3 regions of the Streptomyces sp. NPDC003077 genome follow, and region 1 is predicted to be linked to each of the others. Evidence: riboswitches for the same ligand, from Rfam matches in the RefSeq annotation. Region 1 holds a riboswitch; each other region holds the start of a gene.
The links. Region 1 has a riboswitch for thiamine pyrophosphate ahead of thiC (phosphomethylpyrimidine synthase ThiC). Riboswitches for the same ligand answer to the same signal wherever they lie in the genome.
Positions count from the first base shown of each region.

Region 2: another riboswitch for thiamine pyrophosphate. It lies ahead of ABZX96_RS21830 (thiamine ABC transporter substrate-binding protein); the one in region 1 lies ahead of thiC (phosphomethylpyrimidine synthase ThiC).
Region 3: another riboswitch for thiamine pyrophosphate. It lies ahead of thiO (glycine oxidase ThiO); the one in region 1 lies ahead of thiC (phosphomethylpyrimidine synthase ThiC).

Region 1 covers NZ_JBEXNM010000010.1:12,573-17,584, forward strand. The annotation lists gene ABZX96_RS09555 (SsgA family sporulation/cell division regulator) at 1-178, shown strand, start outside; gene ABZX96_RS09560 (YibE/F family protein) at 219-1,787, opposite strand; TPP riboswitch at 1,859-2,012, shown strand; gene thiC (phosphomethylpyrimidine synthase ThiC) at 2,006-3,775, shown strand; gene ABZX96_RS09570 (hypothetical protein) at 4,074-4,961, opposite strand.
Region 2 covers NZ_JBEXNM010000033.1:31,666-36,677, forward strand. The annotation lists gene ABZX96_RS21820 (ABC transporter ATP-binding protein) at 1-611, opposite strand, end outside; gene ABZX96_RS21825 (iron ABC transporter permease) at 612-2,243, opposite strand; gene ABZX96_RS21830 (thiamine ABC transporter substrate-binding protein) at 2,297-3,382, opposite strand; TPP riboswitch at 3,477-3,586, opposite strand; gene rlmN (23S rRNA (adenine(2503)-C(2))-methyltransferase RlmN) at 3,620-4,726, opposite strand.
Region 3 covers NZ_JBEXNM010000007.1:83,007-88,018, reverse strand. The annotation lists gene ABZX96_RS07400 (thiazole synthase) at 1-322, opposite strand, end outside; gene thiS (sulfur carrier protein ThiS) at 330-545, opposite strand; gene thiO (glycine oxidase ThiO) at 734-2,014, opposite strand; TPP riboswitch at 2,012-2,125, opposite strand; gene ABZX96_RS07385 (FAD-dependent oxidoreductase) at 2,421-3,593, shown strand; gene ABZX96_RS07380 (Rv2175c family DNA-binding protein) at 3,817-4,182, shown strand; gene thiE (thiamine phosphate synthase) at 4,631-5,012, shown strand, end outside.

The DNA.
Region 1 (5,012 bases):
CGTCTTCATCGGCCTCCAGGTCGGGGACGAACGCGCGCTCTTCCGGGCCGGCGCCCCGCCCTTGGTGGCCTTCCTGGACCGTACGGACCGACTGGTGCCGATCGGACAGGAGGAGGTGCACGACACGCTGGAGACGATGTTGGACCGCATTCTTTCCGAGGCGCAGAAGGCGGGGTGAGGCACCGGTACGACGGCACCGGGAGCGCCCCGGGGCCCCGTCAGTGCTTGCGCCGCCGTCCCCGTCCCCCGCGCCTGGCCGCGGCCCGGCCGACGGGAGCGACCGGTACCGGGCCGGACAGCGGGTCCGAGGCGGGACCAGGCCCGGGCACACCCCCGGACGCCGCCGCCCGCTCCTCGCCGTACGGCGCGCCGGCCTCGTACGCCGCCGACGCACCGGACGCCGCCGACGCACCGGACGCGTACGCCTCCGCCCCGGCAGCAGGGGAGGGCGCACCACCACCGGGCACCACCGCCCGTCCCCGGCCCTTCGGCGCGCGACCCTTCGGTGTGCGGCCCCTCGCCGCGCGGCCTCCCGGCGTGCGGTCCGCCGAGACGACCAGCACCGCGAGCAGCGTGGTCAGCGGGACCGACGCCACCAGTCCCACGCTGCCGACCAGCGTGCGCACGATCTCCTCCGCGACCAACTCGCTGGTGGCCACGGTGCCGACGTCGCTGCGCGCGATGGAGAACAGCAGCATCAGCGGCAGCGCCGCGCCCGCGTAGGCGAGGACGAGGGTGTTCACCACCGACGCGATGTGGTCCCGGCCGATCCGCATGGCCGACCGGTACAGCGTGCGCCAGTGCGTGGAGGGATCGGCCTCGTGCAACTCCCAGACGGCGGCGGTCTGGGTCACCGTCACGTCGTCGAGGACGCCCAGCGAGCCGATGATGATGCCCGCCAGCAGCAGCCCGCGTATCTCGATGTCCGGGTAGAGGCCGTGCACGAGACCGGTCTGGTCGTCGGTGTTGCCGGTCAGCGCCGCCCAGCCGATGAACACCGAGCCGAGCAGCCCGATCAGCAGCAGCGAGACCAGCGTGCCGAGCGCCGCCACGGACGTGCGGGCCGTCAGGCCGTGGCACAGGTAGAGCGCGATCAGCATGATCGCGCTGCCCCCGACCACCGCCACCAGCAAGGGATTCGAGCCCTGGAGGATGGCCGGGAGGATGAACAGCGTCAGCACCCCGAAGCTCACCACCAGCGCGACCAGCGCGAGGACGCCGCGCAGCCGGCCGACCACCACGACCGCGCCGGCGAAGACGGCGGCGAGCACCCACATCGGGACGGTCCGGTTCACGTCCGTGACGGAGTACTGCAAATCCCGCGGCGCCTTGGGCGCGTAGGAGACCACCACGTCCTGCCCGGCCGTGTAGCGGCGGGAGGCGTCGGGCGTCACGATCGTCTCGAAGGTGCGGCCCTTGTCCTTGCCGGTCGTGACCTCGACCTTAGCCCGTTCGCAGCGGGCGCCGCGCTTCTCGGCGCCGGGCCGGGCGCCCGCGCCCCCCTGGGGCGGCGGCTGTGGCTGGGCGTGCACCGCGGCGCAGTCCACCTCGTCCACCGAAAGGACCTTGGCCTGCTCGGTGGGCTGGTCGAACCCCACACCGGAGGGCGCGTGCCCGGGCGCCCCGCCCGGCCACAGCAGGACCAAACCGGCCACGACCGCGGCGGCGAAGGGGATCAGCACCGCCGCGACGACCTTGCGCAGATGGCGGGAAACGGGCGCGGCGGGACCGTGCCCGTGCGCGTGCCCGTGGGAGTGGCCGGACGGGGAGGACTCGGTACGCGTCACCGTCCGATCATCGCAAGAACCGGCAGGGCCCCCTGTGCACCGCGCCACATCGGCGGCTACCGTAGGGGCACCTTTGCAATCGCGGGAGCTCGGAGCACCGGGCTGAGAGGGCGCTGACCTCCGTGGGCCGCCGGCACCAGCCGGCGTCGGACACGGAAACCGCTGCGTCGACCGCCGAACCTGTTACCGGGTAATGCCGGCGTAGGGAGTGGGTCTTCATGACTCTGCAGGATGCACGCGTGTCCGAAACCAGTGGCTCCGCCCAGGAGATCGGCTGGCACAAGGGCTACCTCACCGGTTCGCGGCCGGACCTCCGGGTCCCGGTCCGGCGGGTGCACCTCACCAACGGCAAGGACGTGACGCTGTACGACACGTCGGGGCCGTACACCGATCCGAACATCGAAACGGACGTCCGCCGCGGCCTCGCCCCGTTGCGGGAGAACTGGATCATCTCCCGGGGCGACACCGAGGAGTACCCGGGCCGCCCGCCGCGGCCCGAGGACGACGGCCTCAAGCACACCTCCCCGCGCGGCGGCCTGAAGAACCTCGACGCGGTCTTCCCCGGCCGCCCCCGGCTGCCCCGCCGCAGCCGGGACGGCCGCCCCGTCACGCAGCTCGCCTACGCGCGGCGCGGCGAGATCACCGCGGAGATGGAGTACGTCGCCCTCCGCGAGAACGTCACGCCCGAGTTCGTCCGCGACGAGATCGCGGCCGGACGTGCCGTCCTGCCGGCGAACGTCAACCACCCGGAGATCGAGCCGATGATCATCGGCAAGAACTTCCTGGTGAAGGTCAACGCCAACATCGGCAACTCCGCCGTCACCTCTTCCATCGAGGAGGAGGTGGAGAAGATGACCTGGGCGACCCGCTGGGGCGCGGACACGGTCATGGACCTCTCGACCGGCCGCAACATCCACACCACCCGCGAGTGGGTGCTGCGCAACTCCCCCGTCCCCATCGGCACCGTCCCCCTCTACCAGGCCCTGGAGAAGGTCGACGGCAAGGCGGAGGAGCTGTCCTGGGAGATCTACAAGGACACCGTCATCGAGCAGGCCGAACAGGGCGTGGACTACATGACGGTGCACGCCGGCGTGCTGCTGCGGTACGTGCCGCTGACGGCCCGCCGCAAGACGGGCATCGTCTCCCGCGGCGGTTCGATCATGGCCGCCTGGTGCCTGGCGCACCACAAGGAATCGTTCCTCTACACGCACTTCGAGGAGCTCTGCGAGATCCTGGCGGCGTACGACGTCACGTACTCCCTGGGTGACGGCCTGCGGCCGGGCTCGATCGCCGACGCCAACGACGAGGCGCAGTTCGCGGAGCTGCGCACCCTGGGCGAACTCAACACCATCGCCAAGCGGCACGGTGTGCAGACCATGATCGAGGGCCCGGGGCACGTCCCGATGCACAAGATCAAGGAGAACATCGACCTCCAGCAGGAGATCTGCGAGGAGGCGCCGTTCTACACCCTCGGCCCGCTGACCACCGACATCGCGCCCGCCTACGACCACATCACCTCCGGCATCGGCGCCGCGATGATCGCCTGGTGGGGTACCGCGATGCTCTGCTACGTCACCCCCAAGGAGCACCTGGGCCTGCCCGACCGCGACGACGTGAAGACCGGCGTCATCACCTACAAGATCGCGGCACACGCCGCCGACCTGGCGAAGGGCCACCCGGGGGCGCAGGAGTGGGACGACGCGCTGTCCGACGCGCGGTTCGAGTTCCGCTGGGAGGACCAGTTCAACCTGGCGCTCGACCCGGAGACGGCACGGGCCTTCCATGACGAGACCCTGCCGGCCGAACCGGCGAAGACGGCGCACTTCTGCTCCATGTGCGGGCCGAAGTTCTGCTCGATGAAGATCTCCCAGGACATCCGCCGCGAGCACGGCGGCGACCTGGCCGTCGACGTCGAGGCCGGGATGGCGGAGAAGTCGAAGGAGTTCGCGGCGGCGGGCAACCGCGTGTACCTGCCGATCGCCGACTGAGCGCACGGAGTACGGCGACGAGGGCCACGGACCGACCGGGAGCGGACTCCCCAGGCCGGTCGGCACCCGTAGCCGCACGCCGTCAGTAGCCGCCCCCCGCCCGCAGTCGGGCGGCCCGCGCATCCGCACGTCCGCCGACAACGGCGACAGCCGGGCCGCTGATCATCAGCGGCCCGGCTGCGCCGCACTGCCCGTGGTGGCCCGCCGTGCCGTCGCGGTCGGCCGCGTCTCCTCCGTTGCCCGGTGACCGCGTGGGCGGCACCTCGCGGCCTGCCCGGCGGCGGGCGGGTGTGGCGGGTCAGTCCGGCTGGTGGTCGGGACCTCCGTAGTCGGGGCTGGTGAAGTCCGGGCTGGTGAAGCGGGGTCGGGGAGCGGCGGGCGGTCCGCCGTCCGGGCTGGTGAAGTCGGGGCGCGAGTAGCCGAGGGCAGGGATCCGGCCTTCGGCTTCACTGCCGCGCCGCGGCACGTAGCGGGAGGCGCCGCGGACGGGCCCCATGGGTGGTTGCTTGAGTGCCTCGCGCAGGAACGGGTGCAGGCCGCGCTCCAGGAGGGCTTCGCGCCACGCCTCCCGGGCGAGCTCGACTTCCCGTGCGGGGCCCCGGACGTGCCCGGCGCGCGTCGACGTGGCGCCGTTGCGCAGGGCGGTGAGCACCATGCCGGCCATCGCGACGAGCAGCCCGGCGGCGGCGATGCCCCCGAACACCCAGCCGACGTTGATCAGCGGCTCGGCCGCGGTCTGTTCCGGCCCGACCCCCCGGAGGATGTAGCCGATGAGCAGGAACAGAATGGCGGCGACCCCGGCCAGGACCGGGGCCAAGACCATGATCACCGCGGTCAGTCCGGCGCCCGCGGGCTCGGCGGCGTCGCTCACGGCCGCGGCCAGGTCCACGTTCGCGGACGTGTTCCCCTGCTTCCCCTGACCGTTGCCGTTTCCGGCGGCCGGGGAGGCCGGGGCGCGCAGCTCGTCGCGGAGCTTGACGTAGTGCTGGTACTCGGCCGTCGCACAGGCGGCGATGGCGGTCGTGGCGCTGAGCGCCATGGTGCGCAACTGCTCGGTGTTGAGGCGGTTTCCCGCCGCGGAGGCCGGATCCGGTCGGTATTCCGCGGCGCGCAGCGCCTCATCGAGGAGCCGCGCGAATTCCGCGCGGTCCTCGTGTCGCAGGTGCGGAGCGCTGTTCATGTGCATCCCCCGATGCTCCGTAGGGCCGTACAGGCCGGCTGAGGCCGGGCAGTGGGC
Region 2 (5,012 bases), on a different contig from region 1:
CGTTCGCGCAGGCCCCGGTCGAGCTGGCCCAGCGGCTCGTCCAGCATCAGCAGCCGGGGCCGGGGGGCGAGCGCGCGGGCCAGCGCGACCCGCTGCTGCTCACCGCCGGACAGCGTCGTCACGGCGCGGCGCCGGGCGCCCGGCAGCCCGACGAGCTCCAGCAGCTCGTCCACCCTGCGGTCCCGCTCGGCGCGCGCGGTGCCCCGCATCCGCAGGCCGAAGGCGACGTTGCCGCCGACGTCCCGCTGCGGGAAGAGCTGGTGGTCCTGGAACATCAGGCCGACGCCGCGGCGGTGGGTCGGAACGTCCGACTGGTCCCGCCCGGCGAGGAAGACCTGGCCCGCGTCGGCCGGCTGCAGCCCCGCCACGACCCGCAGCAGCGTGGACTTGCCGCTGCCGCTCGGGCCCAGGACGCAGACGATCTCGTGCTCGGCGACGTCGAGGTCCACCCCGTCCAGCGCGGCCCGCCCGCCGAACCGGACACTCACCCCGGCCAGCCGCAGCGCGGTCCCCCGCACGTCCGCCCCGGCACCCGCGTCAGCCGCACCCGCGTCACCGGAAGCCGCCGTCGTCCCGCGACCGCCCGCCGACCCGTCACTCCCCGTACCCATTCAGAACTCCCCTGCCTGGTCGGCCGGCCGCAGGCGCTCCAGCACCAGCAGCGCGCCCGCGCACACCACCATCAAGATGACCGACAGCGCCATGGCCTGCCCGTAGTTCGCCTCCCCGGCGCGTCCCAGGAGGCGGGAGACCGCGACCGGGAGGGTGGGGTTGTCCGGCCGGGCGATGAAGACCGTCGCCCCGAACTCGCCGAGCGACACCGCGAAGGCGAACCCGGCCGCCACCAGCAGCGCCCGCCGCACCAGCGGCAGGTCGACCTCCCGCCACACCCGCCAGGGCGAGGCGCCCAGGACGGCCGCGGCCTGCCGCAGCCGTTCGTCCACCGCGCGCAGGACGGGCAGCATGGTCCGGACGACGAACGGCACGCCCACCAGCGCCTGCGCCAGCGGCACCAGCCACCAGGAGGAGCGCAGGTCCAGCGGCGGCTCGTCCAGCGTGATCAGGAAGCCGAAGCCGACGGTCACCGCGGACACCCCGAGCGGCAGCATCAGCAGCGCGTCGAAGCCGCGCAGCAGCCGGCCGCCGTCCCGGCGGGCCAGCGCCGCCGCCGCCAGTCCGCCGACCACCAGGGCGATCGCCGTGGCCGCCGCCCCGTAGGACAGCGAGGTCAGCACCGCGTTCAGGGGCGCCCCGGAGAAGGTGCCGTTCGCGTCGGTGGAGGTCAGCGCCCGGTAGAAGGCCAGGGTGTGGCCGCCCTCCCCGGCGAAGGAGCGTTCCACCAGGACGAGCAGCGGCAGCACCAGAAGGACGGCGACGAGCAGCAGCGTCCCCCACAGCAGCGCCCACTGCCCGGTGCCCCGCGGCCGGCGGGCGGTGCGGGCCGGGTCGACGAGGGTGAGCGCCGTCTCGCGGCGGCGCACCGTCCAGGCGTGCAGGCCCAGCAGCGCGAGCACCGCGGCGAACTGGAGGAGGGTGAGCACCGCCGCCGTCGGCAGGTCCAGGAAGTCGGCGGTCTGCCGGTAGATCTCCACCTCCAGGGTGGAGAACCTCGGGCCGCCCAGGATCTGCACCACCCCGAAGGAGGTGAAGGTGAACAGGAACACCATCAGGGCCGCCGCCGCGACGGCCGGCCCGAGGGCGGGCAGCGTCACCCGCCGCCAGGCCGCGAACCGCCCGGCGCCCAGCACCCGCGCCGCCTCTTCCTGGCGCGGGTCGAGCTGGGCCCACAGTCCGCCGACGGTGCGGATGACGACGGCGTAGTTGAAGAAGACGTGCGCGAGCAGGATCGCCCACACCGAGGTGTCCAGCCGCACCCCCCACAGCTCGTCCAGCACCCCGCCGCGCCCGAGCAGCGCCAGGAACGCCGACCCGGCCACCACGGTCGGCAGCACGAACGGCACGGTCACCACGGCCCGCAGCAGTTGCTTGCCCCGGAAATCGAAGCGCGCGAAGACGTACGCGCCGGGGAGCGCGAGCAGGAGCGTGAGCCCCGTCGAGGCCGCCGCCTGCCACAGGGTGAACCACAGGACGTGCAGCACGTCCGGGTCGGTCAGCACCTCCCCGGCCCGCGCGAACTGCCAGTTCCCGCCGTCCTTCAGGCCGCGCCCGACGATGGCCGCGACCGGGTAGGCGAAGAAGACCCCGAAGAAGACGAGCGGCACCACCAGCAGTCCCAGCCGCACGGCCGCGGACCGCCCCCGGCGCCGCCCCGACGCCTTCCTTCTTCGGGATACCGCTACTTCAGAACGAGGGAAGACCACTGCTTGATCCACTGCTCACGGTGCTCGGCGATGTCCTGCGGCGGCACCGTCTCCGGCCGCTCGACCTTCTCCCCGTACTTCGTGAACAGCTCCGGCACCTCGGCGTCCGTCCGCACCGGGTTGACGAACATCTTCAGCGGCACGTCCTCCTGGAACGCCTTGCCCACCAGGAAGTCCAGCAGCGCCTTGCCGCCCTTCTCGTTCCGCGCGCCCTTCAGGAGGCCCGCGAACTCGATCTGCCTAAAGCACGTTCCGGTGGCCACACCGGTGGGCGCCTCCTTGGGGGCGGGCTTCTTGCCCAGCACCTCGACGGGCGGGCTGGAGGCGTAGGAGACCACCAGAGGCTTGTCGCCCTTGCCGCGGCCGGCGCCCGATCCGGAGAACCGGTCGTTGTAGGCCTGCTCCCAGCCGTCGACCACCTCGACGCCGTTGGCCTTGAGCTTCTTCCAGTAGTCCTGCCAGCCGTCCTCGCCGAACGCGCCGATGCTGCCGAGCTGGAAGGCGAGCCCCGGCGAGGAGGTCGCCGGATTCTCGGTGACGAGCAGGTCCTTGTACTGGGGCTTGACGAGATCGGCGAAGGTCTTCGGCGGCGCGATCCTGTGCTCGGCGAAGTAGGCGCGGTCGTAGTTGACGCAGGTGTCGCCGTAGTCGACGGGCGTCACCCGGTGCTCGTCCTTGTCGAGCTGGAACTCCGCCGGGACCTTCGCGAGGTCCTTGGCCGCGTACGGCGTGAAGATGCCCGCCTTCAGACCGCGCGAGAGCAACGTGTTGTCGATCCCGAAGAAGACGTCGCCCTGCGGGTTGCCCTTGGACAGGATCGCCTGGTTGACGGCCTGCCCGGCGTCCCCGCCCTTGCGCCGTTCGACCTTGTAGCCGGTCTGCCGGGTGAACTCCTTCAGGACGGCGTCGGAGACGGCGAAGGAGTCGTGGCTGACGAGCGTGACGGTCTTGGCGTCCGCCTCACCGCCGCTGCCGCCGCCCGATCCGCCGCACGCGGCGAGCGCGGTCATACCGGCCGCGACGGCGAGCGCGGTGGCGGTGAGCCGGGTCTTGGTGGTCACTGGATTCCTCCTGGCTGGCCAGGAAGAGACGCGGCCCCGCGCGAAGGCCGCGCGTCCACACGAAACGGACGAACGACCCCGCGCGGGGCGCAACAGCATGAGGAGACCGAACTTCCTACCCGGAATGACCCGGGCGAGGTTCAAGGGTCTGCGGCCCAAAGGTTGCCGCACTCTCAGCGCTGTGGCGCTCCCCTGTCGGAATGTGCATTTGTTCGATCACACCGTATCAGCGGACGGTCAGCGCTCCGAGGCCGCGAGCTGCCCGCACGCCCCGTCGATCTCCTGCCCGCGGGTGTCCCGGACCGTCACCGGCACCCCGTACGCCTCGATGGCCCGCACGAACGCCTTCTCGTCCTCGGGACGGGACGCCGTCCACTTCGAGCCCGGCGTCGGGTTCAGCGGGATCAGGTTGACGTGCACCCGCTTGCCCTTGAGCAGCCGGCCCAGCAGGTCACCGCGCCACGCCTGGTCGTTGATGTCCCGGATCAGCGCGTACTCGATCGAGACCCGGCGCCCGGACTTCTCCGCGTACTCCCACGCGGCGTCCAGCACCTCCCGCACCTTCCAGCGCGTGTTGACGGGGACCAGCGTGTCCCGCAGCTCGTCATCGGGCGCGTGCAGCGACAGCGCCAGCCGGCACTTGAACCCCTCGTCCGCGAACCGCCGCATCGCCGGGACCAGCCCGACCGTCGAGACGGTGATGCCGCGCTGCGAGATCCCCAGCCCGTCCGGCTCCGGGTCGGTCAGCCGCCGGATCGCGCCGACCACCCGGTTGTAGTTCGCCAGCGGCTCGCCCATGCCCATGAACACGATGTTCGACAGCCGCGCCGGCCCACCGGGCACCTCGCCGTCACGCAGCGCGCGCATCCCGTCGACGATCTGGTGGACGATCTCGGCGGTGGACAGGTTGCGGTCCAGCCCCGCCTGCCCCGTGGCGCAGAACGGGCAGTTCATACCGCACCCCGCCTGCGAGCTGATGCACATCGTGACCCGGTCCGGGTACCGCATCAGGACGGACTCCACGAGCGTCCCGTCGTGCAGCCGCCACAGCGTCTTGCGCGTGGTGTCGTCGTCACAGGAAATGTGCCGCACCACACTCATCAGGTCCGGCAGCAGCTCCGCGGCCAGCTTCTCCCGCGCCGCGGCCGGGATGTCGGTCCACTGCGCCGGGTCGTGCGCGTACCGCGCGAAGTAGTGCTGCGAAAGCTGCTTGGCCCGGAAGGGCTTCTCCCCGATGGCCGCCACCGCCTCACGGCGCTCGGCGGGACTGAGATCGGCGAGGTGCCGCGGCGGCTTCTTGGCTCCGCGCGGCGCGATGAAGGTGAGTTCTCCTGGTGCAGGCATGGTTCTTCAAGTGTCGCAGATCCACTCGTGGGGCCCTGGCGAGAGAGGGGTGGGGGTGGTCACCCGTGGGTGCCGACTGTCAGCGTTGGTTGGCCTCGCACGGCCCAGGGACGGCCCAGAGACAGGGAAGTCCATCCCCCGCGGCATGGCTGCGATCTCCGCCAGCGCTATGACGTTCGGCAACGGTTGGATCCGGATTGCATGGCGCAGTCTCGCAGAATCACCTTACTCTTCGTAGCGAATCGACTATCCTGCGCATTGACCCGCATGCTTTTAGTTGCTGACG
Region 3 (5,012 bases), on a different contig from region 1:
GCGTGCGCTCGTCGGCGACCACTTCGAGCTTGATCCAGTTGGTGCCCAGTGCCTCGCGGGCCAGCCGGGCGGTGAGCACCGCCTCGCCCGCCGTGAAGCACCCCGCCGTATTGGGCAGGACGCGGATCCCGTGCCGTTCGAGTACGGACAGGACCGAGCCCTGCACGGTCGGGTCCAGTCGCCGCATGGCAACCGTGGTCAGCTCCGTACCGGAGGCGATCAGCGAGCGCTCCAGAACGTCCAGGCTGGGCGCTCCTCCCGTCCCCATGATCAGACGGGAGTGGAAGGTGGTGTCGGCGAGGGTGAGCAGATCGTCGGCCATGGTGGGATCAGCCTCCCTGCACGGCGGTGAGGACCTCGACCCGGTCGCCGTCGCCGAGCGGCGTGGCGGGCCACAGGCTGCGCGGCACGACGGCTTCGTTGAGCGCGGCGGCCACGCCACTGGGGGCCTGGGTGAGGGTGGCGACGAGCCGGTCGAGGGTGAGTCCGCCCGGGATCTCCCGGGACTCGCCGTTGACGGAGACGGACACGGTGGTGGCGGTCACTGGCGGGGCCTTCCTTGTGCGGGCGGGTGTGAAGACAGATGGGTGTTCATGAGAAAGCCGCGTTCGCTGAGGGGGAGGGGGAGGGGGTGGGAGGGCGTTGGGTGAGGGGGCCACAGGCATGGCGGCGGCCCCATGGGTGGCGGGGCACGAGGCATACAGGAGGAGCGGCGGGCCTTATGGGGGCACCGTTACGCCGACTGCTCCTGAAGCGCGCCTTCCCGCGCCCCCGCATTGAGGCCGTGCTCGCCGGAAAGGGCACGTTCCCCGGTCGCCGTGCCGCCCGTCCCCGTCCCTGCACCCGTCATCGGCGGGAAGCGGTCGGGCGTGAACGGACGGGCCTCCTCCGGGAGCCGCCCCGAGACCAGCACCTCGGCCATCACCTCGCCCGTGATGGGGGTGAGCAGCACGCCGTTGCGGTAGTGACCGGTCGCCAGAAGGAGGCCCGGCAGCGTGGTCGGCCCCAGGAGCGGCGCGTTGTCGGGGGAGCCGGGCCGCAGTCCGGCGCGGGTCTCCACCAGGGGCAGCTCGGTGATGCCGGGCAGGAGTTCGTGCGCGTCCCGCAGGAGTTCGTAGACGCCGCCGGCCGTGACGGTGGTGTCCCAGCCCATCTCCTCGCTCGTGGCGCCGAGCACCAGCTCGCCGTTCTCCCGAGGCACCAGGTAGACGGGGCCGCCGCGCACCACGGCCCGGACGGTCCGGGACAGGAACGGCGGGGCCCCGGCCGGTCCGGCCGGCATCCGCAGCCGCAGGACCTGGCCCTTGACGGGGCGGACCGGCGGCAGCACGGCGTCCGGCACCCCGGCCAGCCGCCCGCTGAGGCTGCCCGCCGCCAGCACGACCTGACCGGCCGTCAGGACCGTCCCGTCGGCCAGCTCCACCCCCTTGGCCCGCCCCGCGGCGACGATCAGCCGTTCGGCCTGAGCACGGTGGAAGGCGACCCCGGCGCGCTCGCAGGCGGTGAGCAGCGCGGCGGTCAGCCGCCGCGGGTCCACCTGGTGATCGCCGTCCACCCGCAGGCCCCCGCGCACGCCGGGCGCGAGCATCGGCTCCAGGCGGCGGCACTCGCGCCCGTTCAGCCACTCGGATTCCAGGCCCGTTCGGTGCTGGAGGGCGTGGAGTTCGCGCAGGTGGGCGCGGTCGTCGGCGTCGAGGGCGACGGCGAGCGTGCCGCACCGCCGGTAGCCGACGTCCTGTCCGGTGGCCTCCTCCAGTTCGGCGACGAATCGCGGATAACGGCGTGCCGAGGCGAGGTTGAGTCCCAGGAGGGTCTCCTCGCCGTAGTGCAGTTCGCTGACGGCGGCCAGCATCCCGGCCGCCACGTGCGCCGCCCCGCCCCCGGGCGCCGGGTCCACGACGGCGGCGCGCAGGCCCCGCAGGGCCGTCCGCCAGGCCGTGACCAGGCCGATGACGCCGCCTCCGACGACCAGGACATCGGGGTGCGGTGCGGTTGTCGCAGCAGGTGCGTGCATGGGTGTCCAGCCCCTCCCTTCGCCGGCATGACCCGGATCAGGTTCGTACGGTCGGAGGCCGCAGCAGCCTCCCTCTCAGCCCGATGCGTCAGGGCTCCCGCGAGTGCGTGTTCCCGTCACCCTAGTACGGGCCGCCGACGGGTCGTAAGGGAGCGCCCCCTCGGGCACCGGCGGGGCGCCTGAGGGCGCGGAGGGGCGGATCGGGCGCCCTGAGATGGTGCGCGACCGGCGTCCGGGCTTCTCTCGTGCCCCGTGTCACCGGTGGTCACGCTGTGTCGCACATCTCGTCGCGCGGTGCTGCGAACGCCGAAAGATGCCGTTTTACAGTGATCGGGTGAGCGAGCAGAGCAAGGCCTTCGAGACCACACCTGACCGCACGCGACGCGTTGTGATCGTCGGCGCCGGGATGGCCGGCGTCCAGACGGCGGTCGCGCTGCGCGAGCAAGGCTGGCGCGGAGTGATCACGCTCGTCGGCGCCGAGCCGCACCCGCCGTACGACCGGCCGCCGCTGTCGAAGGCGGTCCTGCTCGGCAAGGCCGAGGGCTCGGCCTTCGACGTGGACTTCCAGGCGCTCGGCATCGATCTGGACCTCGGTCGTTACGTCACGGGGCTGGCGGCCGGGGCCAAGGTGGTCGAGACGGACACCGGTCCGATCCCGTACGACCACCTCGTGATCGCCACCGGCGCCGAACCGGTCACACTGCCCGGCAGCGAAGGCGTGGACGGGGTCCACATGCTCCGCACCCTGGACGACGCCACGCGGCTGCGCCCCATACTGGCGGACCAGTGCGACGTGGTCGTCGTCGGCGCCGGATGGATCGGCGCGGAGTTCGCCACCGCGGCCCGCGAGGCCGGGTGCCAGGTCACCGTCGTCGAGGCCGCCGACCGCCCGCTGGCCGGCGCGCTGCCCGCCGAGGTCGCCGCCCATATGACGGGCTGGTACGCGGACTGCGGCGCGCGGCTGCACACAGGGACGCGGGTCGCCGCCATCGAGAAGGGCGCGGTCGCCCTCGCCGACGGCACGACGCTGCCCGCCGACGCCGTCGTGGTGGGCATCGGCGCCCGGCCCGCGACCGGCTGGCTGGCCGGTTCGGGCGTCGAACTGTCCCCCCACGACCGCTCCGTCCTGGCCGACGAGCGGCTGCGCACCTCCGTCCCCGACGTGTACGCGGTGGGCGACTGCGCCTCCTTCCCGTCCGCCCGGTACGGCAGCCGGCTGCTCGTCCACCACTGGGACAACGCGCTCCAGGGCCCCCGCACCGTCGCCGCCAACATCGCCCGCGGCGAGGCGGAGGGCCAGGTCTACGACCCGGTCCCGTACTTCTGGTCCGAGCAGTTCGGCCGCTTCGTCCAGTACGCGGGGCACCACGCGGAGGCGGACGAACTGATCTGGCGCGGCGACCCGGACAACGCCGCCTGGTCCGTGATCTGGCTGCGGGACGGCCGCCTCGTCGCCCTCCTCGCCGTCGGGCGCCCGCGCGACCTGGCGCAGGGGCGCAAGCTCATCGAGCGCGGCGCCGCCCTGGACCGCAGGCTCGCGGCGGACGCCTCGGTGCCCCTGAAGTCGGCGGTGCTGTGAGGCGCTGAGCCCCTGAAGTCGGCGGTGCTGTGAGGCGCTGAAGGCGACGCTCCGTCAGGTACGGGACGAGCGGAGACCCGGCCCTGGAAGGACCCGGGCCTCCGAAAAGCCGTGGGTTCACGGCCCTGCGGGGCGATGCGCCGGGTATCGGGCGGCGCCCGCCCGGCACCCCGAAGGCGATGCCCCGCTACCGACTGTCAGTGGGAGGTGGCAGGCTTGTCCCGTGACCGAGATTGACGCAAAGATCGATGGACTCGTCCCCGCCTGGCTCACCCTCCCCGACATCGCCGAACAGATCGGCGTCGAGGTGACCCGCGTGCGACAGCTGGTGAAGGAGGGCCAGCTGATCGCGGTGCGCCGCGGCGAGAACAGGGCACTGCACGTGCCGGCCGATTTCATCAAGGACGGCAAGGTCGTCAAGGGCCTTTCCGGGACGCTCACGCTCCTGCGGGACGACGGCTTCGCCGACGAGGAGATGCTGGAATGGCTCTTCACCGCCGATGAGACCCTGCCCGGCACGCCGGCGCAGGCGCTGCGGGAGAACCGCGGTACGGAGGTGAAGCGCCGGGCCCAGGCTCTCGCCGTCTGAAGCGGCCGTCCGACGTGTTCGTCCGACGTGTTCGTCTGACGTGTTCACCTGATGTGTTCGCCTGACGCTTTCGTCCCAGCCGGACGGCGAACCACGCGGTGGGGCCGGCCGAGACCGGCCCCACCGCCCCGGGCCAGGGGCGCGGATCTTCCCTTTCGCCCCCGCTTCCGGGGCCCCCTTCGCGGCGCTTGCGCCACCCTGTCCGCGGGGTCTCCCGGCCCCGGCTCGCGCGCCCTCCGCCGACCTGCGAGCGCGCTTTCCGCCCACCCGGAGCCTCCGCCCGTACGCACCTGCGTAATGTGGTCCGCGTTCCGACGCGTGGTGACGCCGACGTGTACGGCGCCGACGTACTGGACGCCGACCTGCCGGACGCCGACCCACGCACGCCGACGCGCGCGCGGCCGGAAGAAACCGGCCCGTACGCCCATGACCAGGGGGAAGCCGCCCGATGACCACCGCACGACAGGCCCTGGCCGACGCCCGTCTCTACCTGTGCACGGACGCCCGCAAGAAGCAGGGCGACCTCCCGCAGTTCCTGGACGCGGTGCTCACGTCGGGCGTCGACATCGTGCAGTTGCGGGACAAGGGCATGGAGGCCGGGGAGGAACTCGCCCACCTGGAGGTCTTCGCCGACGCCTGCCGCCGCCACGGCAAGCTGCTGGCGGTCAACGACCGCGCCGACGTGGCCCACGCGGCCGGTTCGGACGTGCTGCACCTGGGACAGGGCGACCTGCCCGTCCCGGCGGCGCGCGCCATCCTCGGTGAGGACGTGCTCGTCGGCCGCTCCACCCACGCGGAGGCGGAGGTGGACGCGGCGCTCACCGAGCCGG